DNA from 3 places in the Polaribacter sp. ALD11 genome. Region 2 is predicted to be linked to each of the others. Evidence: riboswitches for the same ligand, from Rfam matches in the RefSeq annotation. Region 2 holds a riboswitch; each other region holds the start of a gene.
What was found. Region 2 has a riboswitch for cobalamin ahead of CW731_RS08435 (TonB-dependent siderophore receptor). Riboswitches for the same ligand answer to the same signal wherever they lie in the genome.
Positions count from the first base shown of each region.

Region 1: another riboswitch for cobalamin. It lies ahead of CW731_RS11065 (DUF5074 domain-containing protein); the one in region 2 lies ahead of CW731_RS08435 (TonB-dependent siderophore receptor).
Region 3: another riboswitch for cobalamin. It lies ahead of CW731_RS01430 (TonB-dependent siderophore receptor); the one in region 2 lies ahead of CW731_RS08435 (TonB-dependent siderophore receptor).

Region 1 is NZ_CP025119.1:2,502,138-2,512,477, forward strand. It holds gene CW731_RS11040 (PEP/pyruvate-binding domain-containing protein) at 1-19, shown strand, start outside; gene gdhA (NADP-specific glutamate dehydrogenase) at 200-1,537, shown strand; gene CW731_RS11050 (LysE family transporter) at 1,623-2,243, shown strand; gene CW731_RS11055 (LysE family transporter) at 2,257-2,874, shown strand; gene CW731_RS11060 (S9 family peptidase) at 2,882-3,724, shown strand; gene CW731_RS11065 (DUF5074 domain-containing protein) at 3,767-4,837, opposite strand; cobalamin riboswitch at 4,960-5,178, opposite strand; gene dinB (DNA polymerase IV) at 5,243-6,325, shown strand; gene CW731_RS11075 (GNAT family N-acetyltransferase) at 6,419-6,871, shown strand; gene CW731_RS11080 (FAD-binding oxidoreductase) at 6,872-7,981, shown strand; gene CW731_RS11085 (NAD(P)/FAD-dependent oxidoreductase) at 8,023-9,150, shown strand; gene CW731_RS11090 (methyltransferase domain-containing protein) at 9,150-9,860, shown strand; gene CW731_RS11095 (type III polyketide synthase) at 9,863-10,340, shown strand, end outside.
Region 2 is NZ_CP025119.1:1,886,494-1,896,833, reverse strand. It holds gene CW731_RS08460 (hypothetical protein) at 1-53, shown strand, start outside; gene CW731_RS08455 (hypothetical protein) at 63-719, shown strand; gene CW731_RS15670 (DUF6882 domain-containing protein) at 755-1,906, shown strand; gene CW731_RS08445 (M48 family metallopeptidase) at 1,920-3,413, shown strand; gene CW731_RS08440 (hypothetical protein) at 3,498-4,106, opposite strand; cobalamin riboswitch at 4,533-4,723, shown strand; gene CW731_RS08435 (TonB-dependent siderophore receptor) at 4,840-6,849, shown strand; gene CW731_RS08430 (YncE family protein) at 6,846-7,985, shown strand; gene CW731_RS08425 (PKD-like domain-containing protein) at 8,024-9,154, shown strand; gene CW731_RS08420 (PorP/SprF family type IX secretion system membrane protein) at 9,301-10,299, opposite strand; gene CW731_RS08415 (PKD domain-containing protein) at 10,301-10,340, opposite strand, start outside.
Region 3 is NZ_CP025119.1:349,431-359,770, reverse strand. It holds gene CW731_RS01435 (YncE family protein) at 1-569, opposite strand, end outside; gene CW731_RS01430 (TonB-dependent siderophore receptor) at 575-2,404, opposite strand; cobalamin riboswitch at 2,485-2,685, opposite strand; gene CW731_RS01425 (ABC transporter substrate-binding protein) at 2,742-3,878, shown strand; gene CW731_RS01420 (cobalamin adenosyltransferase) at 3,885-4,445, shown strand; gene CW731_RS01415 (LuxR C-terminal-related transcriptional regulator) at 4,645-5,925, opposite strand; gene CW731_RS01410 (DNA gyrase/topoisomerase IV subunit A) at 6,017-8,761, opposite strand; gene CW731_RS01405 (hypothetical protein) at 8,951-9,151, opposite strand; gene CW731_RS01400 (DNA topoisomerase IV subunit B) at 9,138-10,340, opposite strand, start outside.

The DNA.
Region 1 (10,340 bases), 620 kb from region 2:
ACCTGAGGGATTTATGTAAAAATATGTATATAATAAAAAAGATCCTTCAAATATTTAAACACAGCTCATATTCGTAAAAAAGGATTATTTTTTTGTTAAATATTAAAAAATACAACTAAACATGTTGTTTAAAAATCAATTTTAAAGATGTATTTTTGTTATTAAAATTATTATATAAATAGTTGTTAATTATATTAATATGAATATCACAGAAATTTTAATAAATCTAGAAACGAAACACCCTAACGAAAAGGAATATTTACAGGCTGTTAAAGAAGTTTTAGAGTCTATTGAAACGGTTTATAATGAAAACCCACAATATGAGGCTGCAAAAATTATTGAACGTTTAGTAGAACCAGATCGTATTTTAACTTTTAGAATCTCTTGGGTTGATGATTCAGGAAATGTTCATGTGAATTTAGGTCACAGAATACAGTTTAATAACGCAATTGGCCCCTACAAAGGAGGTATTCGATTACACCCAAGTGTAAATTTAAGCATCTTAAAGTTTTTAGGGTTCGAGCAAATATTTAAAAACGCCTTAACTACATTACCAATGGGAGGTGGAAAAGGAGGATCAGATTTTAACCCAAAAGGAAAATCAGATGCCGAAATTATGCGTTTTTGTCAAGCATTTATGTTAGAACTATGGAGATTTATTGGACCAAGTACAGATGTACCTGCTGGAGATATTGGAACAGGATCTAGAGAAATAGGTTTTATGTATGGTATGTTTAAAAAATTACAACAAGAAAACTCGGGCGTTTTTACAGGTAAAGGTTTAAATTGGGGAGGAAGCTTAATTAGACCAGAAGCAACAGGTTTTGGAGGCGTTTACTTTACAAAAGAAATGTTAGAAACTAAAAATGACGATTTTAAAGGTAAAACGATTGCGCTTTCTGGTTTTGGAAACGTAACGTGGGGTGTTGCTTTAAAAATCACAGAATTAGGCGGAAAAGTAGTTACTATTTCTGGGCCTGATGGATATATTCATGATGAAAAAGGATTGGATGATGATAAAATAAGTTACTTGCTACAATTAAGAGGAAGTAATAACGATGTTGTTTCTCCGTATGCAGATGAATTTCCAGAAGCTACTTTTTATCCAAATGAAAAACCTTGGAGTGTAAAATGTGATATTGCAATGCCATGTGCTACTCAAAATGAGTTAAACGGAGAAGATGCAGCAAAGTTAATAGCAAATGGTGTACAATATGTAGCAGAGGTTTCTAATATGGGGTGTACTCCAGAAGCCATTCATGAGTTTCATAATGCCAAAATTTTATACGGACCTGGTAAAGCAGTAAATGCAGGTGGAGTTGGTGTTTCTGGATTAGAAATGTCTCAAAACGCCATGAAAATAAACTGGACGAAAGAAGAAGTGGATGCTAAATTACATCAAATAATGAATTCTATACACACAGCTTGTTTAAAGTTTGGAACAGAAGAAGATGGCTATATAAACTACGTAAAAGGAGCAAATATTGCTGGTTTCATTAAAGTAGCCGATGCCATGTTAGACCAAGGTGTAATTTAATAAAACTCTTTTAAGTTACTACAAATACGAAACGCGTCAATTACTTGACGCGTTTTTTCGTTTATTTGTGTATCTAAAATAATATATGAACTTTCTTATTTTTATTGTCTTGGGTTTTGGTATTGCAGCAGCAGGTAGTATAACACCCAGTTTTTTAAACTTAACAGTTGTAAAATTTAGTTTAAGAAATGGTAAGAAAGCTGCGTTCTATTTAATTGGTGGTTATGCAACCATTTTATTTTTTCAGGCAAATATTGGTGCATATTTGTCTAGTATTTTAATGAAAAACTCAACGTATATTACTCTAATTCAAAAAATAGGAACTGGAATTCTTTTTCTACTATCTATCAATTTTTTTAGAATACATTTCACTTCAAACGAAAAGAAAGAAAAAAAAGAAATTCCTAAATCAAAAGCCTATTCACATGGTATCATCATGTCTTCTTTAAATACTATTGCCATTCCTTTTTATTTTACGTCAATTTCTGTTTTAATAGGATTAGAATATTTTGAGTATTCATTATTAAATGGTTTTTACTTCTCAATTGGTTCCACATTGGGGTCTTTTTCTCTGTACTCTCTATATGCTATTGTTGCTGAAAAAATTCAACATAAACTAACGTATATTGCAGCTAAAATGGATTTTATTTTGGGATGTTTAACAGGAATTGTGGCCATTGTAAACTTAGTGTATCTACTTCTCTAAATAATTTATTCTGATGCTGTTTTTAACCTTTTTTATCGGATTTATTCTTTCTTCCATAGGTTCTATACCACCAAGTATGTTAAATATGACTTCCTTAAAAATTAGTTTAGAAAAAGGAAGAAAAGCTTCTAATAAATATGCCTTAGGTGTTTCTATTATTGCAATTCCACAGGTATTTATTGCTGTTATTTTAACCAAACACATTGCAGAAAATCCAGCAATCTTAGGTGTTTTAGAAAAAGCAGGAATCCTTATTTTTATATTGTTGTCTTACTATTTTTATAGCGCATCTAGAAAAGGAAAAATTAAAGTTGAAGAAATAAAGAAGAAAAAAGAATTTCCTTTTTTAACAGGAATTACATTATCTGTAATAAACATGTTTGGCATTCCTTTTTTTTGCGGAATTGTAGTATTGCTAGATGCTCTTCGTCTATTTAGTTTTCACATGGTTTCTGTATTATTTTTTACTTTAGGGTCTGTGCTTGGTACATTTTATGTCCTTTTTTTATACGGAAAGTTTGCAAAAAAGATTCAACAAAAAACAGGGAAATTAACAAAAGACATTAATATAGTATTGTCTATTTTAACGGGTTTTGTTGCAGTTATTACATTAATAAAAGGATTTATTTAAAGAGAAAATGAAAAGTATACAAAATAGAGTAGTTCAGGGAACGCACAATAAGCCAATTGTAACAGATGTTTTTTATAAAGAAGATCATCAACCAAAAAAAATAATTATCTTTTGCCACGGTTACAAAGGGTTTAAAGATTGGGGTGCTTGGAATTTAATGGCAGAAGCTTTTGCAAATGCAGGTTTCTTCTTTGTTAAGTTTAATTTTTCTCATAATGGAGGAACTTTTGAACAACCTATAGATTTTCCAAATTTAGATGCTTTTGGAAATAATAATTACACCAAAGAATTAGACGATTTAGAAAGTGTTTTAGATTGGATTTCATCTGAAGAAAAATTTAAGAATGAAGTTGATTCTAATGATATTTCTATTATTGGACATAGTAGAGGTGGCGGAATTGTGTTACTAAAAGCAAATGAAGATGCTCGAATTAAAAAAGTAATTACATTAGCTTCTGTTTGCGATTTTGGTTCAAGAAGTTCAACTATTGGCGATTTGGAGAATTGGAAAAAAACAGGCGTTAAATATGTTTTAAACGGAAGAACAAAGCAAAACATGCCACATTTTTATCAATTTTATGAAGATTTTAAAGAAAATGAACAACGTTTAAATATTGAAAAAGCGGTAAGAAATTTAAAGATCCCGCAGTTAATACTTCACGGAGATAAAGATACTTCAATCTCTTTAGAGGAAGGTGAAAAAATACATTCTTGGAACTCTAAAAGCAGATTAGAAATTATTGAAAAAGCAAATCATGTTTTTAATGTTTCTCATCCATGGAAAGAAAAAAACATGTCTAAAGAGTTAGAAAAGGTTGTAAATACTTGTCTTCATTTTTTAAAAGAGTAAAATGAGTTTGTTATCATTTAAGGACAACAAACTCATAATAAATTAATTATTAAAAAAAACTTTATTAGAAAAATAAATGTCGATTGGAGAAACACCTATACTTTTTACTTCTTTAGCAAAACTTTTATCATTATTATAAATAGCTAAAATACTGTTGTCAGGATTAAAAAAATCTTCTAAACCTGCAACATATACTTGCTTTGTAACTGGGTGCTCTTTTACAACTGTGTTAAGAGCTACACTATTATTTATGGGTGAAGCGAATTCTTCTACAGTTTTTGTAGTGGTATTAAATCTATAAATCTTACCTGAAGCAGACTCAGACCAATAGGCAGTTTCTGAGTTTGAATTCATATTTAAAATACTGTTTTTAAATAGATTAATAGTTTCGTTAGTAATTTCAACCGTTTCTGAAATGGTGTAATCGTTCTTTAGTTTTGTGAATGCAGCTAAAGCCGTTCTTTTTTCTGTAGCAACCCAAATATTATTTTCATTATTTCTTAATACTCCAGAAATATTTTCAGAAAAAGTTAGAAGCGTTTTTATTGTTTTTGTGTTTATATCAAAAGATTTTAACTCTTTACCATCTGCAATTAGAACATTTTCTCCGTCTAATAATAAGGCAGCATTATTAAATAAAACAGCATTAGAGGTACCTGTAATACTTTCTCCAATTCCTGTAACAGTATTTACAGTAGATAAATTGTATTTTTTTCTTCTTCCTCTACCAGAAGTATTAATTACCAAACCATCGGTATCAGAATACATTTGCAAATAAGAAGGCGAGCCCACCTTAGATGTGGTTACAGTATTTTCTAAACTTAAAGTTTCTAAATCTAAAATAGAAATAAAACTAGGTCCATTTTGGCTTACCAAATACAACTTGTTATTAAATTCAGAAAAAGATGTAGTTTCACTATTGGCAGAAGAATACACATTTAATGTAGGGTATTTGTCTTTGTTTAAGTAAGTCAAAGATGTGTTGTCACTTTCTAGACTTAAAATAAAAGTCGTGTCAAAAATTGGTGTTTCTTCTAAAAGGTTAGTTTCTTTAGAACAAGCGGCAAGTGTAATTATACATAATAGTATAATTTTCGAATAGAGATTTCTCATTATAATTGATTTAATATTTACGATATAAAACATCATATATGCAAGCAGTGTTTTGGTAGTTAAAACAGGGTTGAGTTATGAATTTTTAAAAATATTTTTTGCCTTTCTCCCGAAAGCATAAAAACACGAATATAATTTTAGGCAGGTTTCCTGGCTTGCATTTTGTTAAAACCTTCCCATCTTTGTAAAGACAGTGGTGTGAGAAATAACAGTAATCTAATTTTTAGACAATGCTTACAGTTGCGGGAACAGCTCAGGATTTTTTATAAAAAAAATCACCTGATTCCCTTTTAATTCTAATTCAATTTTATGAAAAAGAAACCAAAAATTTACGGCGCGAAAGTATTTCCTTTTTTCATCAAAAAAAACTAAATTGAAGAATTAATCTAGACTATTTTTGTGTTCATGGAATTGCAACCTCCTTTTAGAAAAATAATTCATGTAGATATGGATGCTTTTTATGCGTCTGTAGCAGAATTAGACAACCCAGAATTAAGAGGGAAAGCAATTGCAGTAGGTGGAGAGGGCAGAAGAGGTGTTATTTCTGCGGCAAGTTATGAAGCGCGTAAATTTGGTGTAAAATCTGCAATGAGTGGCACTTTAGCAAGGCAAAAATGCCCACATTTAATTTTTGTAAATAGCGATTTTGATCGTTACAGAGAAATATCTAAAAAAGTTAGAGAAATATTTTACGAGTACACAGATTTGGTAGAACCACTTTCGTTGGATGAAGCCTATTTAGATGTTACAGAAAACAAGAAAGGGAATCCGTCTGCAAATACAATTGCAAAAGAAATTAGACAGCGCATTTTCGATGAAACTGGTCTAAGAGCATCCGCAGGAATTTCTATTAACAAATTTATTGCAAAAGTAGCGTCTGATATAAACAAACCAAACGGACAAAAAACAGTGCATCCAGATGAGGTAATTCAGTTTTTAGAAGAACTTCCTGTTAATAAATTCTACGGAGTAGGTAAAGTTACTGCGGCAAAAATGTACAATTTAGGGATCTTCAAAGGGAATGATTTAAAGAAAAAGTCATTAGAAGAATTGATAAAGTTGTTTGGGAAATCTGGAACTCATTATTACAATATTGTTCGCGGAATTCATAACAGTGCTGTAAAACCAAATCGGATTAGAAAATCTCTTGCAGCCGAAAGAACTTTTAGTGAAAACATTTCTTCAGAAATTTTTATGATAGAAAAGTTAGATAAAATTGCAGATGAGTTAGAAAGACGCATGAAAAAAACGGATACTAAAGGAAAAACCATTACCTTAAAAATTAAATATTCAGATTTTACACAACAAACAAGAAGTAAGACAAAAGCAACTTTTATGCAGACGAAAAATGAGTTTTTTCCTGTGGTAAAAGAATTGTTATATCAAGATAAATTACCAAATTCTGTACGTTTATTAGGGTTGTCTTTTGGGAATTTAAACACAGAAATTACTGCACCTATTTGGGTACAATTAAAGTTTGAATTTTAAGGTGCATTCCGTCATTGCTAGGAATGAATGACGAAGCAATCTGTTAATTAATTATAAGATTAATTTATTCTTCGTATTAACAAAAACAGGAATATGAATCTAAAAATAACAAGAACAAACTCTAAAAACCAAGATTTTATTAAATTGACAAGACATTTAGATGCATATCTAAAAATTACAGATGAAGACGAACACGATTTTTACAATCAGTATAATAATATCGATGTTTTACAATTTGTTGTTGTAACTTATGTTGATGAAATTGCAGTAGGTTGTGGAGCTATTAAAAAGTTTGATTCTGATTCTGTAGAAGTAAAAAGAATGTTTGTTTCTTCGGAGAAAAGAGGAAGAGGAATTGCTCAAAAAACACTAACAGAATTAGAAACTTGGGCAAAAGAATTAAGCTATAAAAAATGTATTTTAGAAACAGGTAAAAGACAAGTTGAAGCTGTACAGTTTTATCATAAATGTAATTATAAAATAATTCCAAATTACGCACAATATAGAAGAATGGAAAATAGTATTTGTTTTGAAAAATATATATAAATGAACTATAGTTATTGGGAATTAAAAGAATGGTTTTCTAGCATCGATTTTACAATTGTTGGTAGTGGAATTGTAGGCCTAAACTGTGCTTTAGAACTCAAAAAAAATCACCCGAAAGCAAAGGTTTTAATCATTGAAAAAGGAATGTTACCTCAAGGAGCAAGCACTAAAAATGCAGGTTTTGCTTGTTTTGGAAGCATATCTGAAATTATTGACGATTTAAACGCACACACAGAACAAGAAATTTATAATTTGGTTAATAAGCGCTGGAAAGGATTGCAACTATTACGTAAGAATTTAGGTGATAAAAACATTAATTTTTTGCAACACAAAGGATATGAATTATGCGAATCTGAATCCTTTTTTAATGAATGTATTTCTAAAAAAGAGCAAATAAATAAGCTTCTAAAACCTATTTTTAAAGATGATGTTTTTTCTATTTCAGAGAATAAATTTAACTTCAAAAATGTGCATCAACAATATATTACAAATAATTTTGAAGGACAGATTGATACAGGAAAAATGGCTTTTGAATTGTTAAATAAAGCTCAAAAATTAGGAGTGAAGATTTTGAATAATATTTCAGTTGAAAGTTTTTCCGAAACAGGAAACTTGGTAGCAGTAAAAACGGATAAAATTACCTTTAAAACAGATAAATTATTTATTGCTACAAATGGATTTGCAAATCAACTTCTAGAAGAAAAAGTAAAACCAGCGAGAGCACAAGTTTTAGTAACAAAACCCATTAAAAATCTACATATAAAAGGGACTTTTCATTTAGATAAAGGGTATTATTATTTCAGAAATATTAATGATAGAATTTTATTAGGAGGCGGAAGAAATCTAGATTTTAAAACAGAAGAAACTACAGAATTTGGTCTAACTGATATTATTCAGAATAAATTAGAAAGAATATTAAAAGAAACAATTTTACCAAACACAGATTTTGAAATAGAACACAGGTGGAGCGGAATTATGGGCGTGGGAAATCAGAAAAAAACCATTGTAAAACAATTGTCTGGTAATGTTTTTTGTGGCGTTCGTTTAGGCGGAATGGGAATTGCAATTGGTAGTTTAGTTGGTAAAGAGTTGGCAGAATTAATAGATTAGAATGATAAACCTCTCGACTGCGCTCGAGGAGACACTGAAATATGAATAGAATTTTTGATGTTGTTATAATTGGTGGAGGTTTGGCAGGTTTGTGTAATGCAATTCATTTATCAAAATTTGGTATAAAGGTTTTATTAATTGAGAAAAATAAATACCCTAAACACAAAGTTTGTGGAGAATATATTTCGAATGAAGTATTGCCTTATTTAGACTTTTTAGAAATCAATCCGTTTGATTTTGGTGCTGTTAAAATTAAAAAGTTTCAATTATCCACTACAAAAAATAAAGTAATATCGGCAAAATTGCCCTTGGGAGGATTTGGGATTTCACGATACACTTTAGATTTTGAATTAGCTAAAAAAGCACTAAAAAATGGCGTAACAGTTTTACAGGATTCAGTAATAAATGTTGATTTTGAAAATGATATTTTTTCGATTGAAACGAAGGAAAATCAAAATTTTACAACCAAAGTAACTATTGGCGCTTTTGGAAAACGTTCTTTATTAGATGTGAAAATGGAACGTAATTTTATCAAAAAAAAGGCACCTTATTTAGGGGTTAAAATTCATGTAAAAGGCAGTTTTCCAGAAGATTTAGTGGCACTTCATAATTTTAAAGGCGGTTATTGTGGTATTTCTAAAGTTGAAAATAATGCTATTAACTTGTGTTATATCACTAGTTTTTCATCCTTTAAGAAGTATAAAAATATTGATGATTTTCAAGAGCAAGTTGTTTTTAAAAATAGATTTTTAAAAGAAATATTTAAGAATTCTGAAGCTATTTTTGAGAAGCCTTTAACGATTAGTCAGATTTCTTTTGAAACAAAAAAGCCAGTAGAAAACCATATTCTAATGTGTGGAGATTCTGCAGGAATGATTCATCCACTTTGTGGAAATGGAATGAGTATGGCAATTCAATCTGCACAACTAGCATCTAAATTGATTCTAAATTACTTGAATGGTAAAAACGTGTCTAGAAACGAACTCGAGAAGCAATATATTAGACAGTGGAATAAAAAATTTAGCTTGCGTTTAAAAGCGGGTCATTTTATAGCAATGTTATTTAGAAAAGATAGAATTGCAGCTGTTTTATTGCAAATTTTAAAGAAACTACCTTTTTTATTACCAATTATAATTAAGCAAACACATGGTAAACCAATGAAAATTTAATGGATTTTTTTATCAGCACAAAAAATAGAACAGACAAAGAAGAATTAATGGACGATTTTTCTATTGGTGGAGATTTACTACGAGATACTTTAGATAAGTTAGAAAATATCAATCGGTATTTAGGGGGGAATTTAGTAACTTTAAATTCGCTGAAAAAAGTATTAAAAAATCACCCAAAAGAAGAAGAGCTAACTATTGTAGATATTGGTTGTGGTCATGGAGATATTTTACGAGATGTGGCAAAATTTGGAAGAAAAAACGGTTACAAAATGACGTTGTTAGGTATTGATGCGAATCCAACTGCAATAGTATATGCAAATGAATTATCAACCGAATTTCCCGAATTGAGTTTTAAAACGGAAGATATTTTTTCTGATACATTTAAAAACAGACAATTCGATGTAGTATTGGCAACCTTATTTTTGCATCATTTTAAAGAAGAACAATTGGTTTCTTTTCTGGGAAATACTCTAAAACAAACAAAAATAGCAATTGTAGTAAACGATTTACATCGACATAAATTGGCATATTATTTATTTATGTTGTTGTCTCTTTTTATCAAAAATAAAATGATTATTGAAGACGGATTAACGTCTGTTTTAAGAGGATTCAAAAGAAAAGATTTAGAAAGAATGGCTCAAAAATTAAATGTAAAATTACAAATTTCTTGGAAATGGGCATTCCGTTTTCAATGGATAATTCAGAAATAAAAATGGCGGTAAAAATAATAGCAGTTGCAAAACAACTTCCTAAATATCACAGAGAAACAAAAGATATTATTCCGTTTGTAAAATTATGGATGCAAGATCAAGATACTCGTTTTCAAAGAAAAGTGATTAAACTTTTTGAAGGCGCAGGTGTAGACAAGCGCTATTCTATAATGGATCCTGAAGAAGTTTTTGTGGCAACTTCTTTTGAAGAAAAAAATGATATTTACGCAAGAGAAGTTGTAAAATTAGCAGAACAATCACTAAAAAAATCTTTAGAGAAAGCGAGTTTAAAACCTACGGATATCGATTATATAATTACAGTAAGTTGTACGGGAATTATGATTCCGTCTATGGATGCTTATTTGATTAATTCGCTGCAAATGAAACAAGATATTGTGCGTTTGCCAGTTACAGAAATGGGTTGCGCAGCAGGAGTTTCTGGTATTATTTATGCGAAGAATTTTTTGAAAGCAAATCCGA
Region 2 (10,340 bases):
TCCTTATCGATCAATTACCAGAAGACTACCAATACCTTATAGAACATTTATAACAGCACATCATGGAAAAAACATCTTATTATAAAGCGTTTGTAGCCCAAACGCCAGAGGAAATATTACGGGCTGTTTTAAAAAAAAAGGAAGCCATTTTAATAGCTATTTCATTAAAAAATGGAGTTTATATAGAAGGCACCATTTTAGACCTTACAGAAGAGAGCAATCATCAGAAATCGGTTTGTATGCTTTCACAGGATGAGCAAGTATCTTTTTTTAACACACATAATATAGCACTTATAACGGTAAAACAACCCAAAAAAATGGTTGTAGAATTATCTAAAGGAGCAGTTAGCAGATCAATAACATCTGCAAACCAAGAGCTAACTGTTTTACAATTGAAACGTTGGTTGAATACTGAAAAAAGGTTATTTGGAAGTCAATTAAAAGAATTCAGCATAGATGGTATTCCTTTAGATCAATTAAATAATAGGTTGAATGTTCAAGATGTTTTTGCAGCATTAAAAAGTGCTGTAGATCAGATTACAAAAGACGCATTAGGTAAAGAAGTTTGGCAAGGTATAGAAACAATTGTCTTACAACAAGCAGATAAATTACAACTTAATCATCAGGCAAAAACACTAACAATAGCAATAACTATTGATAAAGCTTTACCTGAAAAATTATCTAATATTTTAGAAGAAAAATTACTTCAAATATTATAACACAAATAAAAAATCATTTTTAAAATTATAAAATTATGGGCCTTAAAGAAAAAAGAATTATTCAAGCATTTCAAAACGATTTATTTCCAGCATTAGAAACAGAAATTAATACTGCTGCAGGTTATACTGTTCCTTTAAGTATTTCTTGGAACACCTTAATGGAAGATCGTTTTTCTCATTTATATAATGATACATTTCCTAAAATATATTTTCTACCATTAGTAGAAGCTTTTAAAGCTATTTGTGTAGATGATATGGGGGTTCAACTTTTAAAAGCCGGATTAAAAAATGTAATTATTGTTAACGAAAATAACGAGCATAATTTAGAACGTGCAATTACTTTTGAAGAAGGCGTTTTAAAAATAGACCACAGTCCTATAATGAATGCTGATAATGTAGAAGGCAAAACAGCACGCATTACCTCTTTATTAGAAGATAAATTAGAAGAGTTTGCAGAAGGAACGGAAGAAGTTGCAACTTCTCAAACAGAAAACAAACAACAAGAAGCAAAAGAAACTACGAAAGTAGACATAGAAGAATTGTATAATCAATCGTTTGTAATCTCTAACGAAAAACAAGAAATTTTCAGCGAGATGGTAGAAGGTTTAGACTGGAGTTGCGATATGCTTGAAGGTAAATTAACGTACGGAGAAGACAAAGTTTTTGACATTCAGGTTCTTGGTACCTATTCTCAAAATGAAAAAAGTTGGTTATGGGCTTGGGCAAATACACAAAGTGGTATTCCAGAAAAATTTTTACAGACGGCTTTAGCTGTAAAAGCAATAGGAGAAGCTTACCAAATAGAAGATTTTACAACACCAAAGAAAGAGTTAGATTCAGATCCAGGGGTTTATTTTTCGACCATTGCTTCTGCAATGGCAAAAGAGAGCTGTTATGTTCCTTTAGTTTTTAAAGGTTTAGTTGTTTATGTTACTATTACTTCAGAAGAAGCAGACAGTAAAGCGAGAACTTCACCAGCATTAATATGTTCTCATTTTACTATGGTTGCAGCAAATTATACATTCCCTCATAAGTACAGTTTGTATTTTTATTTAAAAGGAAAAGGATATGAAGTAGAGTTACCAGGAAACAATATTGTGGCTAAAAAAGGAGATGATCAAATTCTAGGAATTTTCGATTTAAAGGGGAGATTAATGAAAATTTCTAATTCAAAAATAACAGTTTAAGCTTAAAAATATTATGTCATATACATCAGAAACACTTTTAGAATTAGAAAAAGAACATCAAGCAGCTTTAAATACAGCGCAAGAAAAGATGTTAACCGATTTAAATGATGCGCAAGCATCAGGAAATTTTGAAAAAATACAAGAAGCAAGTATTGTATTTCAAAATATAACAACAGAATTAGCAGAAAAATACACCAAACGCATTGAAGAATTAAATGCCCTAAACCATAAAGCAATAGTTGATAAAGAGCCCGAAATCTACACAAATAATAGAGCCGATATCGATTTAAATTTATTAGTGTATGATGGTGATAGGGATTATGTTATTGCTTTTCAACAAGACGATCTTATACAAAAGACTTTAGAAAAGATAAACAAAAATAGTGGCAAGTTTAAGTCTAGAAAACATTTATTAAAATCTAGTTTAAGGCTAACAAAAACCTTAGCACCAATGCTTCATGAAATAGGAGAGCATTGTAAAAATACCTTAAAACTTAAAGCAGATATTGAGTTTTTTGTGTACCAAGGAGATATGTTTAATGCTTCGTGCTATCCACCAGATGAAAACAAATTGTATATTATTTTATCTTCCGGAATCTTAGAACGTTTCTCTAAAGAAGAATTAACCTTTGTAGTTGGTCATGAAATAGGGCATGTACTTTTTGAGCACTTTGATTATCCTGTAAGACAAATTTTAGATACAGGCGAAAATGATTTAGCGCCAATTCATGCCATGAAGTTGTATGCTTGGAATAGAAATGCAGAAATAAGTGCCGATAGAGCTGGGTTGTTATGTTGCCAAAACTTTGAAGCTGTAGGGCGCACGTTCTTTAAATTATCGTCTGGGGTAACTACAGATTCTTTAGATTTTCAACTGAATGCTTACATCGAACAATTTGTAGATTTAGAAGAAGTTTTAAACGATTCTAATCTAGATCCTTCAGATTGGTATAGTAGCCATCCATTTAGTCCATTAAGAATTAAAGCTTTAGAACTTTTTAATAAAAGTGAAACCTATGCAGCTTTTAATGAAACCATTTCAGGTGAAATTACAGAGGAAGCTATGGAGGTTGAAATTAAGCGTATTATGTCTTTAATGGAGCCTGAAAATTTAGATGAAGAAGGAGAGCATTCAGAAAAGATACAACGTTTAATGTTTTTAGGCGGGTATCTAATTTCCAATGCAGATGGTGTTGTAGATGATTCTGAAATACAAGCATTAAGTAGTATTGTTGCTCCTAAAGTTTTTGCTAATTGTATGATGACAATTAAAGGGCTTACAGAATCTGAAATGATTAGCGAAGTACAACAACTTACCAAAGATTTAGACATTGTATTGTCTGTAATGCAAAAGCTAAATATATTAAGAGATTTATCTATTATATCTTATGCTGACGGAGAAATAGATGATAGTGAAGTGAACGTTTTATATAACTTAGCAAAGCTTTTATATATTAATACAGATTTTATAGATCGTGTTATTGGTGATGCACAAGGAATAGAATAAATAATTTACAAGTACTGTTTAAAGAATTGGGGGATTCTTATTGCAGTTAACGAGAAGGGTAGTAATTTTAAATTGCTACCTTTTTTAAAATCCTAATGCTTCTAAAACCTCTAGTTTTGGTAATTCTTTAGTCAATATACTATCAATAAAAATACCAGATTTATAAGTCCCATTTCGAAAATAGAGGATTCCATATCCGCTCCAGACACCATTTTTATACTCTCCAATATATTTTATAACATTTTTATAATTGTTATTATTAAATGGTTTATAATTAGACCATTTTGTAATTCCAAAACCATTTTTAGCTTTATTCTTATAAGTTCCCATAAAACTATAATCTGGACTTTGAGATAGCGTCATTCCATTGGGCTGTGTCTTTTTCCAGTTACTAAAAATGTAACTGTTCGTTTTTAATTTATACTGAATTCCATATCCCGTATAATTATCATTTTTTCCTAGGCCAGCATACCAACCACCCTCTTCTAATTCCCATGCTACCCTATTATTTACATCATTCGTAGCGCTACTATTTGAAGGGCCAAATAACCAATACCAAGTGTTGCTATATCTTTTTTCTGGTTGTTGATTTTGGTAATAGGCTTCAGCTTTTTGTTGTTGACTTACTGTTTGTGCTGATAGTGAATGCGTTGTTGTAAATATTAAGATAAGTACTAATAATTGATTATTCATTTTGATAATAGTAAAGAATTAAAATATAAAATTACGGTTTTAAAACCGTAATTTTTATGTTCTAGAATCAGTTTTTTTATATAAAAGCAATAAATAAGATACGTCTTAAGCTTGTCTTTTAAGATGCTTTGCATATAATAAGAAAGATTAAAAAGAGAGCAGTAAGGTTACTTTCTGTGGTGAAACATCTACTTGTCGATAACAATCATAATCCTTTCTCTCTTTTCTGCTAAAAATCATGTTCAGTTCTGTAGTACCTAGATTTCGTTTTCAGGTTGTTGTGAATAAAAGTAGCCTGTTCTTTCATAAAATATTTCTTATAAATAAATATACAGAAACTTTTGAGATCTACATTCGTATAAAATTGCTTAAAATAAACAATAGAAAGAGTATTGTTATTAAATAAATTGTAAATAGATTTGTACTTTATTTTTAACTAAAAATGGTTGTCGAATTTAATAATTTGACATTAAAATGGGAATTTAGTGTAACTCTAGAACTGTCCCGCAGCTGTAAGCTCAAAAACTGAAACTCAAAAGAGGTCACTTTTTCGAAAGAATGGGAAGACCGAGTGGAAGGAGCAAGTCAGAAGACCTGCCATTTTTTAATAATTCATTAAGCTTTCGAGGATTGAAGCTGGAATTAGGAACCTACCTATCTTACAATTTTTTAATTGTAATAGGATATGTGGTACTTTCTATTATTCTGTCCTCTTGTGCTATAAAAAATAAGTATGAGGACTTCTTCTTTACATTTTTTTTGGGCTATTTTTCTAATTTTTGGGCTTCACAGTTCTTATTCTTTGTATGCGCAGGAAAAAGACACAACAAAAACGGTTCAACTAAAAGAAATATTTTTAATAAGTAATAAAGAGAAGCTAAAAAAACATTCTTCACCGACACCTTTACAGTCTTTAACAGGTAAAGCATTAAGTCGCTTAGGTAATTATAGTGTGGCAGATGCTATTCGTTTTTTTAGTGGCGTTCAGCTAAAAGATTATGGAGGCATTGGTGGTATAAAAACCATTAATGTAAGAGGAATGGGCTCGCAACATACAGGCGTTTTTTATGATGGTGTACAATTAGGAAATGCTCAAAATGGTCAAATAGATTTGGGTAAATATTCTGTACAAAACATGGAGGCGGTGTCACTTTATCAAGGGCAGCGATCAGATTTAAATCAATCAGCCAAATCGTATGCCTCTTCCAATAGTATTTATTTAAAAAGTAAAACACCTCAATTTTCTCATGGAAAGAAGATCAATACAAATGCAAGTGTAAAAACGGGTTCGTTTGGGTTGATAAATCCATCTGTAAATTTAGATTTTAAAATTAATAAGTACTTAAGTGCTCGCCTTAGTACAGAATACCTTACCGCCCATGGAAGGTATAAATTTAGATATACCAACGGAAGTTATGATACCATAGCAACACGGAACAATGCAGATATAGTAGCCTTTAGAGTAGAAGCATCATTACATAGTAGACAAGGAAAAAATAATGATTTTAACATAAAACTGTATCACTACGATTCTGAACGAGGATTACCAGGCGCAATTGTTGCCAACCGTTTTAAACGTCCACAGCGTCTGTGGGATCGGAATAATTTTGTTCAAGGAGCATACACAAATCATGTAAATGACTATTATTTTTTTGTATTAAGAGGTAAATATGCCCATAATTATTCGCGCTATGTAGATCCAGAAATTATAAAAGTTGATGGCGAATTAGACAATAGATATACACAGGAAGAATATTATTTATCGATGGTACATACGTTTCAGGTTTTCCCCTTTTGGAAACTATCTTTAGCTACTGACGTACAAAAAAATACAATGGATGCTAATCTGTACCGGTTTTCATATCCTAAAAGAATTACGCTATTATCCGCTTTAGCTGCCGAATTTAGTTTTAATAAAATAAAAATACAAGCTAGTTTATTAAGTACAACAGTAGATGAAACGGTAGAGTATTATGAGGCTGCGGAAGATTTACAAAAATACACACCATCTCTAATGCTGAATTGGCAGCCTTTTAATTCTAATAAATTTAGAGTAAGAAGTTTTTATAAGAGGATTTTTAGAATGCCCACTTTTAATGATTTGTATTACACGTTTATTGGCAATACTTTTTTAGATCCAGAAGATGCTTCTCAAGTAAATTTTGGGTTTTCTTATCAACCAACATTCAAAAAAACAACATTTGATATACAAGCAGATGTTTATAAAATTTGGATAGGTAACAAAATTGTTGCAGTTCCTGGAGCTAATTTATTTCGCTGGTCTATGCTAAACTTAGGCAAAGTAGAAACTACCGGAATAGAAACAAATATGAAAGCTTCCGGAAGTTTAGGTGCAAAATTTCATTACACAACAAACCTTAGTTATACCTATCAAGAATCTATAGATGTTACTGCTAATGCTAGTAATTATGGAGATCAAATTCCGTATATACCACGTCATAGTGGTAGTGTAAGTGCAATGATAGATTATAAGAAATTAGAATTCAATTACAGTTTTATCTATACAGGAGAAAGGTATAGCCAGAAAGCAAATATTAATTCTAACTATTTGCAACCATGGTACACACACGATTTAAGTTTAGGGAAGACAATTTTTTTAAATGAAAATAAATTAAAAATTTTGGTAGAAGTAAACAACGTATTTAATCAACAATATGCGGTAGTAAAAAACTTTCCGATGCCGGGGAGGTCCTATCGTTTCACTTTAAATTTTATATTATGAAAAAAAGAAAATTAGGTTTACAGGTTGTATTAGCTTTAGCTGTAGTATTTTTTTTAAATGGATGTAGAACTGATGATGCTTTTGAAGACCCTACGGAACTAGAAATACCAATAGAACCTTCTTCGAAAATTGAAGGTTTTTACTTATTGAATGAAGGAAACATGTCGATGAATAAAGCAGCTTTGGATTATATGGATTTTGAGACAGGAATTTATGAAAAAGAAGTTTTTAGAACTGCAAACCCCGACGAAGTAGGAGGTTTGGGAGATGTTGGAAATGACATGGGAATCTATGGATCTAAATTATATGTAGTTGTAAATGCTTCTAATAAAGTAGAGGTTTTAGATGTGAAAACTCGAAAAAAAATCAAACAAATAAATATAGATAACTGTCGGTATATTACTTTTTACAAAGGGAAAGCATATTTAAGCACCTATTTAGGAAGTATTGGAGATCCTGATGCTGCAAAAGGAAAAATCATGGAAATTGATACGACAAGTCTTAGTGTTACTCGTTCTGTAAATGTGGGCAGACAACCCGAAGAATTAATTGCTTATAAAGATAAAATATATGTAGCCAATTCTGGTGGTTATAGTCCGCCAAATTATGAATCTACTGTTTCTGTAGTCGATATTAATAGTTTTGAAGAAACAAAACGTATAGAAGTAGCCATAAACCTTCATCGCATGCAAATTGATAGCGAAGGAGACTTATATGTTTCTTCTAGAGGAGATTATTATGAAACGCCTTCTAAACTTTTTGTTGTTGATACAGACATAGACGAGGTTAAAACATCGTTTGATTTGGCTGTGAGTAATATGACTATTTTTAATGATATTATTTATATCTACAGCACAGAGTTTAGTTATTTAACAGGAGAAAACACCATTTCTTATGATAGGCTAGATACTAAAACAGAAACCATTCTTGAAGATTCTTTTATTATGGATGAAGGTAAAGACCTTATAAAAATTCCGTATGGCATCAAGATCAATCCAGAAACAAAAGACATTTTAATTACGGATGCTAAAGATTATGTAACTCCAGGAACACTTTACTGTTTTTCATCTGAAGGAGTTTTAAAATGGTCTGTAGAAACAGGAGACATTCCGAACAAAGTAGTATTTAAATATTAACAATTATCATCTAATAATCAACTTTTAAATTAAAAATTATGAACAAATTTATTCAACTTTTAAAACCACGTGTAGTTTTTATTATTCCCTGTTTTTTAGCAATTATGGCTACTTCTTGTACTCCGGAAATAGACCTTTATAGTGTTTTCCCAGAAATTGAATTATCGCAAGAAGAAAATGACCTTCAAATTATAATGGGAGAAACCATTCATTTTTCTGCAACGACAATTAATGAAGCAGTGTATACCGAAGAATGGTATTTAGGTGATAAACTTGTGTCTTCTGAAGCGGCTTATGCTTTTATTCCTGAAAAATCTGGAACGTATGTTTTGTCTTATGCAGCTACTAATAACGCAGGAGCGTTTACAAATAAATATACTATTTTAGTGGATGCTAAAATTCGTCCAATTACAACTGAAAGTAATCTGTATGTTACCAGTTTAATCGATTATTTACCTGCTCCAGGTCAATTTATTAATACAACACTAGGTAGTGAAGAAGGAGCTAAAACTGTTGAAGGTAAAAAAGGGATGGTAAGTTTAGGTGGCTGGGGAGGCTCAGTTTCTTATGCTTTTGATCATACTGTAATTAATACAGCAGACAGCAATGATTTAATTGTTTATGGAAATGCGATGTCTAATTTTGCTGAACCTGGTATTGTTTGGGTAATGCAAGACGAAAATGCGAATGGTATTGCAGATGATACTTGGTATGAAATTAAAGGGAGTGCAGATGAGTTAGATGGAACTATAAAAAACTATAGTGTAACCTATACAAAACCAGAGCCTATTACTGCAGATGTACCATGGACAGATAGTGAAGGAAATAGTGGTGTTGTAGCAACCAATGTGTTTCATAAACAGGCATATTATCCAGCATCTGTTACAGAAGATTCTTACACAATAACAGGAACTATTTTGTCTAGTAGTAATATTGATATGAGCAATCCTAGGTTTATTACAAGTGCACCTTTTGATGCTGGTTATGCAGACAATACACCTGGTGGAGATAAAATAGATATTGCTATGGCAATAGATGAAGATGGAAATATGGTGAATTTAACAGGAATCGATTTTATTAAAGTTCAAACAGCTATTCAAGCAAACATGGGTTGGTTAGGAGAACTTTCTACAGAAGTTACAGGTATTGCAGATTTAAGTTTACTTTAATAAGTAAAAGCATTCCTTCTTATCTGTACAATAAAATATAAAAACCTCTTCTTAATTATTAAGAAGAGGTTTTTATATTTTCTATAAATAGTAAGTGTACTTTTTATCAACTTTAATTTTAGAGAGCATTTATTCTTGTTTTTAAATTAGAAAAAAGGGACACATTTATACCTGTCTAATGCTCTAATGTTAATGTCAAAATCGTAAGAAACAGAAAATTCGTGAATACCGCCTGTGTTTAAAAGTTCTGTTGTGTTAAAATCATAGGAATATCCAAAACGAAACCCTTGCCATCTAACGCCAGCAAAAGTACTAATCGAATTTATAAAGGAAGTATTAGCATTATTTTTTATTGGTGACGTAGCTACTGTAACTCCGAAAGAGAATGTATCATCAAAAACATATTGTGTACCTACATCTAATCTATTAAACTTGCCTTGCATCATAAAATTAGATAGTAGATACAATTTACTTTTGTTCGTAAACCATGTTCTATAATTTTCTAAAAAAGGCAAATAATACTTTGTATGAACAGACCAAAACACATCTAAAGGCACATTGCCATTTTCAGTTAAAGAAATATTGGGTTTATTTAAATGCTTTACTGTTAAACCAATCCAAGAATCTTCATTATTAAATAAGATTGATGAACTAAAATCAAAGAAATTCCGTTGTTCACTTAATAATAAAGGATCTATTGTCGCTGTATTTATAGTACTGTTATTTAGATTGATTTGATCTTCTAACAATAGATTTTGAAATCCGTAATTTTTCATTCCAAAACCCGCAGAAATACTGGGTCTAAAATACCAAGTATCACTAATTTGAAATGCCATCGCATAATTGAAGTTCACTTGATTAAAAGTATAGTTTGAAGCACTTTCTGTCTGATTTAAGAAACTAACACCAATTCCTGTTTTAAAGCCTTCGAACCAAGTATCAAAAAAAGCGAAATTAGAGTTGGTTTTAAAAGCAGTATTTCTCCATTGAGATCTATATACAGCACCAACCTTGGTGCTTCTAATTGCACCTGTAAACGATGTATTTAATGTTTCTGGAACCAGAAAGTTTTGCGAAAATATAACGTCTTGTGTATAGCCTTGTACGCTAGCCAAAACTAAAAATAGGAGTGTAATTTTCTTCATCTTATTTTAGCAGTGTTAAAGGTGTAGATGTTCTAATTTCT
Region 3 (10,340 bases), 1.5 Mb from region 2:
TTAGAACTAAAAGCACCTTTGTGAGAAACATATAATTTGCTGTTTTTAGCTAAAATTCTTTCTACTCCATTATCTAAAGGAATCGTTACCGCTTCCATTGTATTAGTTTTTAAATCTATTACCGCTAAATAATCATCTGAAGTATCTGAACCACTACCCCAGTTTGTTACATATCCTTTACCATTGGCAATTGCCATGTATCTCGGGTTTTTTAAACCTGTTTTTATTTCTGTTTTCTTCTCAAAAGTGTATCTATCTGCAACAACAATTGTATTAACATCATTTAAAATAATATAAGCTTCTGTATCAGAAAAAGAAATAGATTGTACTAAACCACCTAATTGCGCATCGTTAACACCTGTATAAATAAAATTAGTAGCTAACCTGTTTAAATTCTCATTTACATAAGAAATAGAACCGTCTTTGTTACCAAAATTACCTTCTGCACTTATAATGATTCCATTGTTATATCTACCAGATAACTCAGGAATTACCTCATTTTTCTCAGAACATGATGTAAAAACTAAACTGAATATGAATAGTTTAAAAATTGATTTTGTAATTGTCATTTGTATTAAAATTTATAGTTTATGTTAATATTAAAATTTCTTCCAGGCATAGGTCTTAAGTTTGAAAAATAATACACTTCATTAAATATATTATTCAATTTAAAACCCATTAATAATTTATTTTTTTTTCTTTGAAATATCTTAAAATCTATTCCAAAATTAGTAACGCTTAAAGCCTTTAATGAGTAAAAATCGATATTAATTTCATTGGTATACACCTTACTCTGATACAAATTTTGCAAGGAAAACATTATCCTATTATATGTATAGTCTAAATTAAAATTAAATAGATGTTTAGGTGCGTAAGGTAAAAACGTACTAGTTTCCTTATTTTTTGCCAATGTAAACGTGTAATTCGTTGAAAAATTGAAGCTATGGTCTCTAATTTTTTTAGATAGATTTATAAATGTTTCAATTCCTTTATGATCTACATCACCAACATTTCTAGGTCTCCATAGGTTAGATGCCGCAGTAGGTAACCATAAAATTTTATTACTTAGTTTAATGTAGAAAACTGAAGTAGTTATTTCTATATTTTTTTTATTAAATGTAGCACCAATTTCTCCTTGAATAGATTCCTCTGGTATTAATTCTGAATTACCAACTACTGGCCAATACAATTCATTAAAAGTTGGCACTCTATAGTTTGTAGATATATTACCTTTTAAAACAAAGTTTTTTGTAATTTCTTGCTCTGCAGCAACAGACAATGATACAGGTACTTTAAAATCAGAATTAAATTCTTTTCTGAAGTTAATTGCTGTTGTTAATTTTGCTGTAGGTTTATATGTTATTTTTGCTAAACTTGCAAAAAAGGTTCTTTCTTTTGAATTAATTTCATTCGTTGTACCTTTATTATTATCATAAATAAATGTAGAAGAAAATTTTAAATAATTAGAGAAACGATATTTTAGATTATAGCTGATATTATAGTTTTTAGATTTCCCAAAAACAAAATTTGAAGCACTTTTATCATTATAATATCGATACTCTTGCGTTAAATACGCAGCACTTATAGTTTGAGTGAAATTAGAGAAAGAATATTTCCATTTTAACAAATTTCTTTTATTAAAATCTTCATTCCTCTCACTTCCTGCTGCAGGATTTGGTAATCCGTCAGAAAATAAACGATCACCATAATAACCAGTTGAATATAAATAAAGTTTATTTTCCACCGAAAATTGATACCCTATGCTAAAATTTATACCATAATTTTCATACGTTCCATTTTCATTCTTCAATAAACTACCATCATCATTTTTATACCTAGTATCTATAAATGTATAATCATTATCAGAGTAATTTAACGTAGAAGCTAATTTTATAGCCCATTTGCCTGTACCAATATTCGTTTTAAAGAAGTTAGAAGAGGTATTAAAACTACCATAAGAAGAAAATAAGTGAAAATCTTTATGTTTTTTAAATGATAAATTATCATTTAAATGTACAGTACCACCAATAGCTCCAGAACCATAATCTACGCTACCACCACCACTATTAATAATAATCTCATCTGAAAGACTTGCAGAAAGTGAGTTGAAATCGGTTTGCCCGCTACCCATTGCATTAATTGAAATCCCGTTCCATAACACTGCGGTATTAGATGCAGAAGTACCTCTAAAACGCGCTGTACTAATACCACCATTACCGTAATCTCTAAATGAGATAGGGCTATTATATCTTAATAAATTAGTAAGGTTTATTGGGTTTTTAACAATTTGATCGGTTGCTATTTTTATTTTTTTAAGCCCTATAACATTATTTTTTTGTTGCTTTTTACTTATTATAATAACCTCTTTTAAAGTATTTACAATAGTATCTTTTTGCGCAAACATATTATATGCACAAAAAAAAACTAATAAAAAAAATATGTAATTATTTTTCATAATATCTTAAACTTCTATCCCGAAAGTTTTTAAAAAATTTAAATAATGGCAGGTCTCCTGACTTGCGTCTTGTAACAAACCTTCCCAACAATAAAAATGTCAGTGGCAAAAGAATTAGTTACAAGCTTTATAGCTTACAGTTGCGGGAACAGTTCTAGATTTTAACCAGATTCCCTTTTAATTTGATGCAAAATATTATTTACATCAAAACCAAAATCGATGCAAATGTAGTTTATAAATTGATATTAAAAAACATTTTTGTAATCTTGTGCTAAAATTATTTATAATGAAAAAACAACTAAAAATATCTTTTCTATTTTTTCTTTTTTTATTGATTATTTCTTGTAAAAAAGAGACTCAAAACACCGATAAAAAAACGAATATTAAAAGTAATATTAAGTATGCTAAGGGTTTTGATATTATCGAAAACAACGGAATTAAAAAACTAATTATCAAGTCTGCTTATCAAAACTCTAAAGAAGAGTTTACTTATACTGTTAGAAATAAAAATAAAATTTCTAACAACCTACAAAACAACGATATTTCAACTCCAATTAAAAAAATAGTAGTAACATCTACTACCCATATTCCAATGGTAGAGTTATTGAATGAGGAAACCGCTATTATTGGCTTTCCTTATTCTAAATTCGTTTCTTCAGAAAAAACGAGGGAATTAATAGATAATGGTTCAATTACTGAAATTGGTCAAAAAGGATCCTTGAATACAGAAATATTACTTAATTTAGACCCCGAATTAATAGTTGGTTATAGTGTTTCTTCTGCAGATAAAAGCTTAAATTTACTTGAAAAGGCAGGTGTAAACGTAATTTATAACGGAGACTGGCTTGAGGAAACACCTCTAGGAAGAGCTGAGTGGATAAAATTCTTTGGTGTTTTATTTGATAAAGAGAAGAAAGCAGATAGTATTTTTAATGCAATTGAAAAAAACTATTTAGATGCAAAAAAGATAGTAAACGAATTAGTTAACAAACCAAGTGTTTTATCTGGAGCAGTTATTAGTAAAGATATCTGGAACTTACCTGCTGGTGAAAGTTTTGTTGCGACTTCATTGAGTGATGCAAATTTTAATTATTTATGGAAAGATACAAAAGGAAAAGGTAGTTTATCTTTAAGTTTCGAAAGTGTATTTGAAAAAGGTAAAAATGCAGATTTCTGGCTTGCTCCTGGCCACTATTCATCTAAAGAAGAGTTAATAAAAAGCAATGTTTTGTACGCTGAATTTAAAGCTTTTAAAAATAACAAAATTTACACACCTACTAATAAAAAAGGAAAAACAGGCGGTATCCTTTATTACGAATTAGCTACAGTTAGACCAGATCTTGTTCTTAAAGATTTTATTAAAATAGCACACCCAGAATTACTTCCAAATTATGAATTTACATTTTACGAAAAATTAAAATAGTTCTACATGAAAAAATTACGCCCAAAACCCTCTATAGATGAGCTCTGTTACCCTTTTATTTATGAAGAGTCTACACTTTGCGATTATGAAATAATAACCGACCAACTTACCCGTTTAGTAGGTTGGGTAATAGATGAACTCCGTGAATTAAGGTTAGAATACCCAAATAGCAAAGAATTAAAAAAACTAGAAGAAGAACTTAACTGGTTATTACCACTATGCTATCATCTTAATGGCTCTATTAGAGGCAAGCTTGCTATTTCAGAAGAAGATCACTTACAATTGCTTAATTACTATAGAGCTATGAAAAAAGAAGTAGATAATTTAATTCATGGCTTTGTTTTACCTGGTGGAAGATCTCCTGTAGGAGTACTAAACCAATGCTCTTCACTTTCTAAGAAAGCAATTCGGTTAATGGTTATTATACACAATAAAGAGAACAAAGAAGTTGCAAATATTTTACCCAAATTTGCTAATTTACTCTGCAATTATTTTTTTACGGCTACTATTTTAATAAATAAAGTAACTGGCTTTGTAGAAACTCCTTTTGTTAGCAAGAGTTACTAATTTCTCATGAAATAGAATTAATCTTAAAAAATGAAATAAAAAAACCTTCAAGATTTAACTGAAGGTTTTCTGTCTAAAATTTGGGGGAAATAATAACAATTAAATATAGATAAATAATATTTAAACTCTTTAATAAATTGTTTTTTTTAAGGTAGTTTTTGGGTAGTTTTCTTTATGAAAATCAGATTTTTAAGGTATTTTAGATAGCTAAAGCTTCTTTCCTACTTTTTATATTTAATTTTTCATAAATATTTTTCACATGAAATTTTACTGTATTTACAGAAATATTCAATTTTACTGCAATTTCTTTATTAGTAATACCCCCAATTATAAAATTAAATATTTCTAACTCTCTGAAACTTAAATTAGCTTCTTTTAGATGATGCTTTTCTGTTTTGTTAGTTTTTTTAAGTGCCTCTGACAATAACACTACTTCTTTAGAATAAGCAATAATTTCACTTGTCATTAATAAGTTTTCATTTTTTAGTATTCGCATTCTGTAAACAACAGCAAATGAAAGTAAAATCATTTCAAAAAAACCACCAAGTTTTAAAACCTTAGCGCTTATATAAAAAGAACTAAAGCCAAAAAGCTTTAAAATAAAGAAATTAATTGATAACATTAAAATAAAAAAATAACCGATAACAAAAATTTTGGTGTAAATGTTTTTTCTAAATAACAAAACACCTAAGAACCAACAAAATAATAATAAAGAAAAGCCTAAAAGCTCCATTATTACAAAAAACAGAAAAATATCAGTAACTATATATAAACAAAAAAAGATAGCAACTAATACCAGTATAAACCACCCTACATAATTCACTTTAGAAAAATAACTACCTGCTTGTAAGTAATTTTTCGAAAATAAAAATGAAAAAATAAAAACAAAAAAATGGATGATAACGTATAAATTATTAATCACATTTTTTGAAAAATTAAAAAAATATAGCATACCATCACTTATAAAAAGCGAAGAAGTAACACTCAATAGAAACAAGCTGTAATAAATAAAAATATCATCTTTAAAATTAATAAAATAAAAAATATTTATAAGAATGACTATAAAAGCACAACCATTGTAAAAGCCAATAAATAATAGATCTTTTTTTTCCGCTTTAAAAAAAGTAGAGTGAGATATAACATTAATAGGGATTAGTGCTTCTCGAGAAGTATCTACTTTTAAAAAAATAGGATTCTTAAAAGTTACTGCATACGATGAATAGCGCTCTCCTTTTAAAATATCTAATTCCTTTTTATTTTGATAAGCTTGCGTGTTCCGTATTTGATCATTTAAAATTTGTACTATAAAACTTTCATCTTTGTCTTTAAATTTTTCTATTTTAAACCAAAAAATGCCATTATCTAATCCTTTATTAATTAATCTTTCATAACTTTTTAATTGTATAGTTTCTATATTACTAATACTTACTTCTTTTTTTAAATCATGGAAATAAGTAATTCTTGTTTGAGAAAAACTCAAACTAACAAATAATATGAAAAAAATATAAATTAATGTATGTTTCAACTTTTCTCTATCTATTGGTGTTTAAAAAAAGAAAGCTTCGCATTTCTTAAAATAATTTTGTCTGATTCTCATCATCTATTCTCTTCTGTTCTTCTTTTTTTCTTGCTATCGATTTCTGCAAAGCAACCTTTGCTTTCTCTTCTGCAGAAAGTTCTTCTAAAACAGGTTTTTTAGTTTCTATTTCCGGAATTTCAATTGGTAAACTATCATCTATAACTTCTATTTCTTCAGTAATAACCTCCTCTGGCTCTTCAAAAGGTAAAGAATCTAATAAATTTACTTGTTTTATTTTCTCTATTGTTAATTGGTTTCCTTGGGCTTTAATTCCTTTAATAGCTATAAATTCTTCAAAATTAACTTCTTCATTTTCTAAATTTCTTTTAGAATAGACAACTTCAGCCATTGGTCTATAATCTGTAGCAATAATTTCTAATTGAGATTTTGGATGCTCTGAAATAAAAATCTCTTCCTTTTCTGTTGTTTCAATTAAAAAACGTTTTATATAGTAACGCTCTTTCTCTCCATCAAAATAAATAGCAGAAATTGGTTTATTTGGTTTCCATTTTTCTAATACAATTACATCATTATCAAAATGCATTGTTAAATTTGGTTTTACCGCTTTTGCTTTTCCACTTTGCGTAACAATTAATAATTTATCTTCTGCTCTAAATTCACCTAACAATTCTCCTCTATCATCAACATTTAAACGTTGCACTGTATCATCAAACCAAATTTTACGTGGTTTTAAGGTAGAAACTCCTTCAGATTTAAAGTCGATACTCTTAATCGTATATTTAGTAATTATGTTTCCTCTTACAGCTCTTCCTTTTATAGCTAAATCGGCAAAATCAATATCCCATTTCAATTTTTTAATGCCTCCAACAGCACGTAAATTAACCGTCACAACTTCAGCTTCTCCATTTAAATTTGCTGTAAAATAATGGACAACAGACCCTTTGTTCCCGTTTGTTAAATCGTACTCCTTGTCTCGGGTAACAGACGTCACATTAAAACGTTTCATGTAAGAAGGTCCCTTTACGCCATCTCTGTACATAAAATTGTAAACCGTTCTGTTGTCTTTCTTTTTAAAGACAGCAACATACAGAACATCTTTACCAACAAAGGTTTTAGAATCTACCTTTGTTACCATCATAACACCATCTTTTCTAAAGATAATAATATCATCAATATCAGAACAATCTGTTACAAACTCGTCTCTTTTAAGTGAAGTTCCTATAAAGCCCTCTTCTCTATTTACATAGAGTTTTGCGTTATTCATTGCCACTTTAGAGGCTACAATATCATCAAAAACTCTAATTTCTGTTTTGCGCTCTTTGTCTTTTCCGTAGGTTTCTTTTAAGCGTTTAAAATAATCAATTGCATACACAATTAAGTTTGCCAAATGATCTTTTACTACTGCAATTTTATCTTCTAAACCTTCTATAAATTGTTTTGCTTTGTCAATATCAAATTTTGATATTTTCTTAATACGAATTTCCGTTAAGCGCGTAATGTCTTCTACCGTTATTGGACGTTTTAAATGTTTTATATGAGGCTGTAAACCTTTATCAATCGCTTCAATTACGCCTTCCCAAGTTTCTTCCTCTTCAATATCTCGATAGATTCTATTTTCTATAAAAATGCGCTCTAAAGATGAAAAGTGCCATTGTTCTTCTAACTCATTTAATTGAATTTCTAATTCTTTCTTTAACAAATCTACCGTTAAATCTGTTGAATGTTTTAACATTTCAGAAACACCGATAAAAACAGGTTTATTATTTTCGATAGTACAACACAAAGGTGAAATAGAGTTTTCACAATTTGTAAAAGCATACAGCGCATCAATAGTTTTATCTGGTGAAACATTTGGTGGCAAATGCACCAAAATTTCTACCTCTGCAGCGGTATTATCTTCAATTTTTTTAATCTTGATTTTCCCTTTTTCATTGGCCTTTATAATACTATCAATTAAAGATGTAGTTGTAGTACCAAACGGAATTTCATTAATAACTAATGTCTTTTTATCTAATTGTGCAATTTTTGCACGAACCCTCACCTTTCCCCCACGTTTACCATCATTGTAATTGGTAAAATCTGCAACTCCTCCTGTTATAAAGTCTGGTAATATTCTAAAACTTCTTCCCTTTAAATATTTTATAGAAGCATCAATCAATTCAATAAAGTTATGCGGTAGTATTTTGGTTGATAAACCTACAGCAATTCCTTCTGCTCCTTGTGCTAGTAATAGCGGAAACTTTACCGGTAAATCTATCGGCTCTTTCCTTCTACCATCATAAGACATTTTCCAATCTGTAGTTTTCGGATTAAAAACTACGTCTAAAGCAAACTTAGACAAACGAGCTTCAATATATCTAGATGCTGCTGCTCTATCTCCAGTAAGAATATTACCCCAGTTTCCTTGCATATCAATAAGCAATTCTTTCTGACCAATTTGCACCATAGCATCTGCAATAGAAGCATCACCATGTGGGTGATATTGCATTGTATGACCAACAATATTCGCTACTTTATTGTAACGCCCATCATCTAAATCTTTCATAGAATGCATAATTCTACGCTGTACAGGTTTTAATCCGTCTTCTAAAGACGGAACTGCTCTTTCTAAAATTACATACGAAGCATAATCCAAAAACCATTCCTTGTACATTCCTGTAATCTTGGTAATGGTTTCGACGGAATCCGCCTGATTCTCTACAGAATCTGATTGACTTTCTAGATTTGATAATTCTTCTTCGTGCTCGTGCTCGTTGTCGTTTATTTCTTCACTCATTTTTAAACGTTAACTGTTTAATCGTTTAACTGTTAATTTGTATTTTCTAATAAAAACACTGTAATAATGCTCTTTTATTGGGCGTTACCAAAGGTCGGGCTTTACGTTATATCTTTTTTTATCTCGATAAAAATCGAAATAAAAAAAGGATGCCACTTCAATCCCTAACGCAAACACTTGCCAACTATATTAATTATCTTTCTTAGATTCTTTATTTTTAACTTGCATTGAAATGATAAACAATACAGCAGATAAAACTCCAAAAAAAGCTCCAGAATTATTTTTACTTCCTAAATTATTCCAATCTATTAAAGACAAGCAAAAAATGAATAGCACTGCAAACACTACCGTTAGAATATTCTTAATTACTCTTTTATTAAATTTCTTCATCTTCTAGAGTATCCAACTCAACTTTTAAATTTTCAATAATAAATTTCTGTCTATCGGGTGTATTTTTTCCCATATAGAACTCTAACATTTGCTCAATAGACATCTCTTTGTCTAACATTACAGGATCTAAACGAATGTCATCTCCAATAAAATGAACAAACTCATTTGGCGAAATCTCTCCCAAACCTTTAAATCGAGTTATTTCTGGCTTTCCTCTTAATTTACCTATTGCTTCTTGTTTTTCTTCTTGAGAATAACAGTAAAATGTTTGTTTCTTATTTCTTACTCTAAATAACGGCGTTTCTAAGATGTATAAATGTCCTTCTTTGATCAATTCAGGAAAAAATTGTAAGAAAAAAGTAATCAATAGCAAACGAATGTGCATTCCATCGACATCGGCATCTGTTGCAATTACAATGTTGTTGTAACGCAATTCTTCTAAACCATCTTCTATATTTAAAGCAGCTTGTAATAAATTAAATTCTTCATTTTCGTACACAATTTTCTTACTCAACCCGTAAGAATTTAAAGGCTTCCCTTTTAAACTAAAAACGGCTTGTGTATTTACGTTTCTCGATTTTGTAATAGAACCAGATGCAGAATCTCCCTCTGTGATAAACAAAGTAGTTTCTAGGTAATTTTCTTTTTTAATATCTCCTAAATGAATTCTACAATCGCGTAATTTTTTATTATGTAAACTAGATTTCTTTGCTCTGTCTTTTGCTAACTTTCGAATTCCAGAAAGTTCTTTACGTTCTTTTTCTGCCTGAATTATTTTACGTTGAAGTTTATCTGCAACTTCCGTATTCTTATGCAGGTAATTGTCTAGCTTGGTTTTAAGAAAATCATTAATATACGTTCTAACCGTTGGTAAATCGCCTCCCATATCTGTAGAACCCAATTTTGTTTTGGTCTGACTTTCAAAAATAGGCTCCATTACTTTTATAGCAATGGCAGAAATAATGGATTTACGAATATCTGATGCTTCAAAATTCTTACCGTAAAATTCTCGAATAGTTTTTACAATTGCTTCTCTAAATGCCGCTTGGTGTGTTCCCCCTTGTGTGGTATGTTGTCCGTTTACAAAAGAATGATATTCTTCTGAATATTGCGTTTTACTGTGTGTAATAGCAACTTCGATGTCATCACCTTTTAAGTGAATTATTGGATACAACATGTCTTCTTTGTT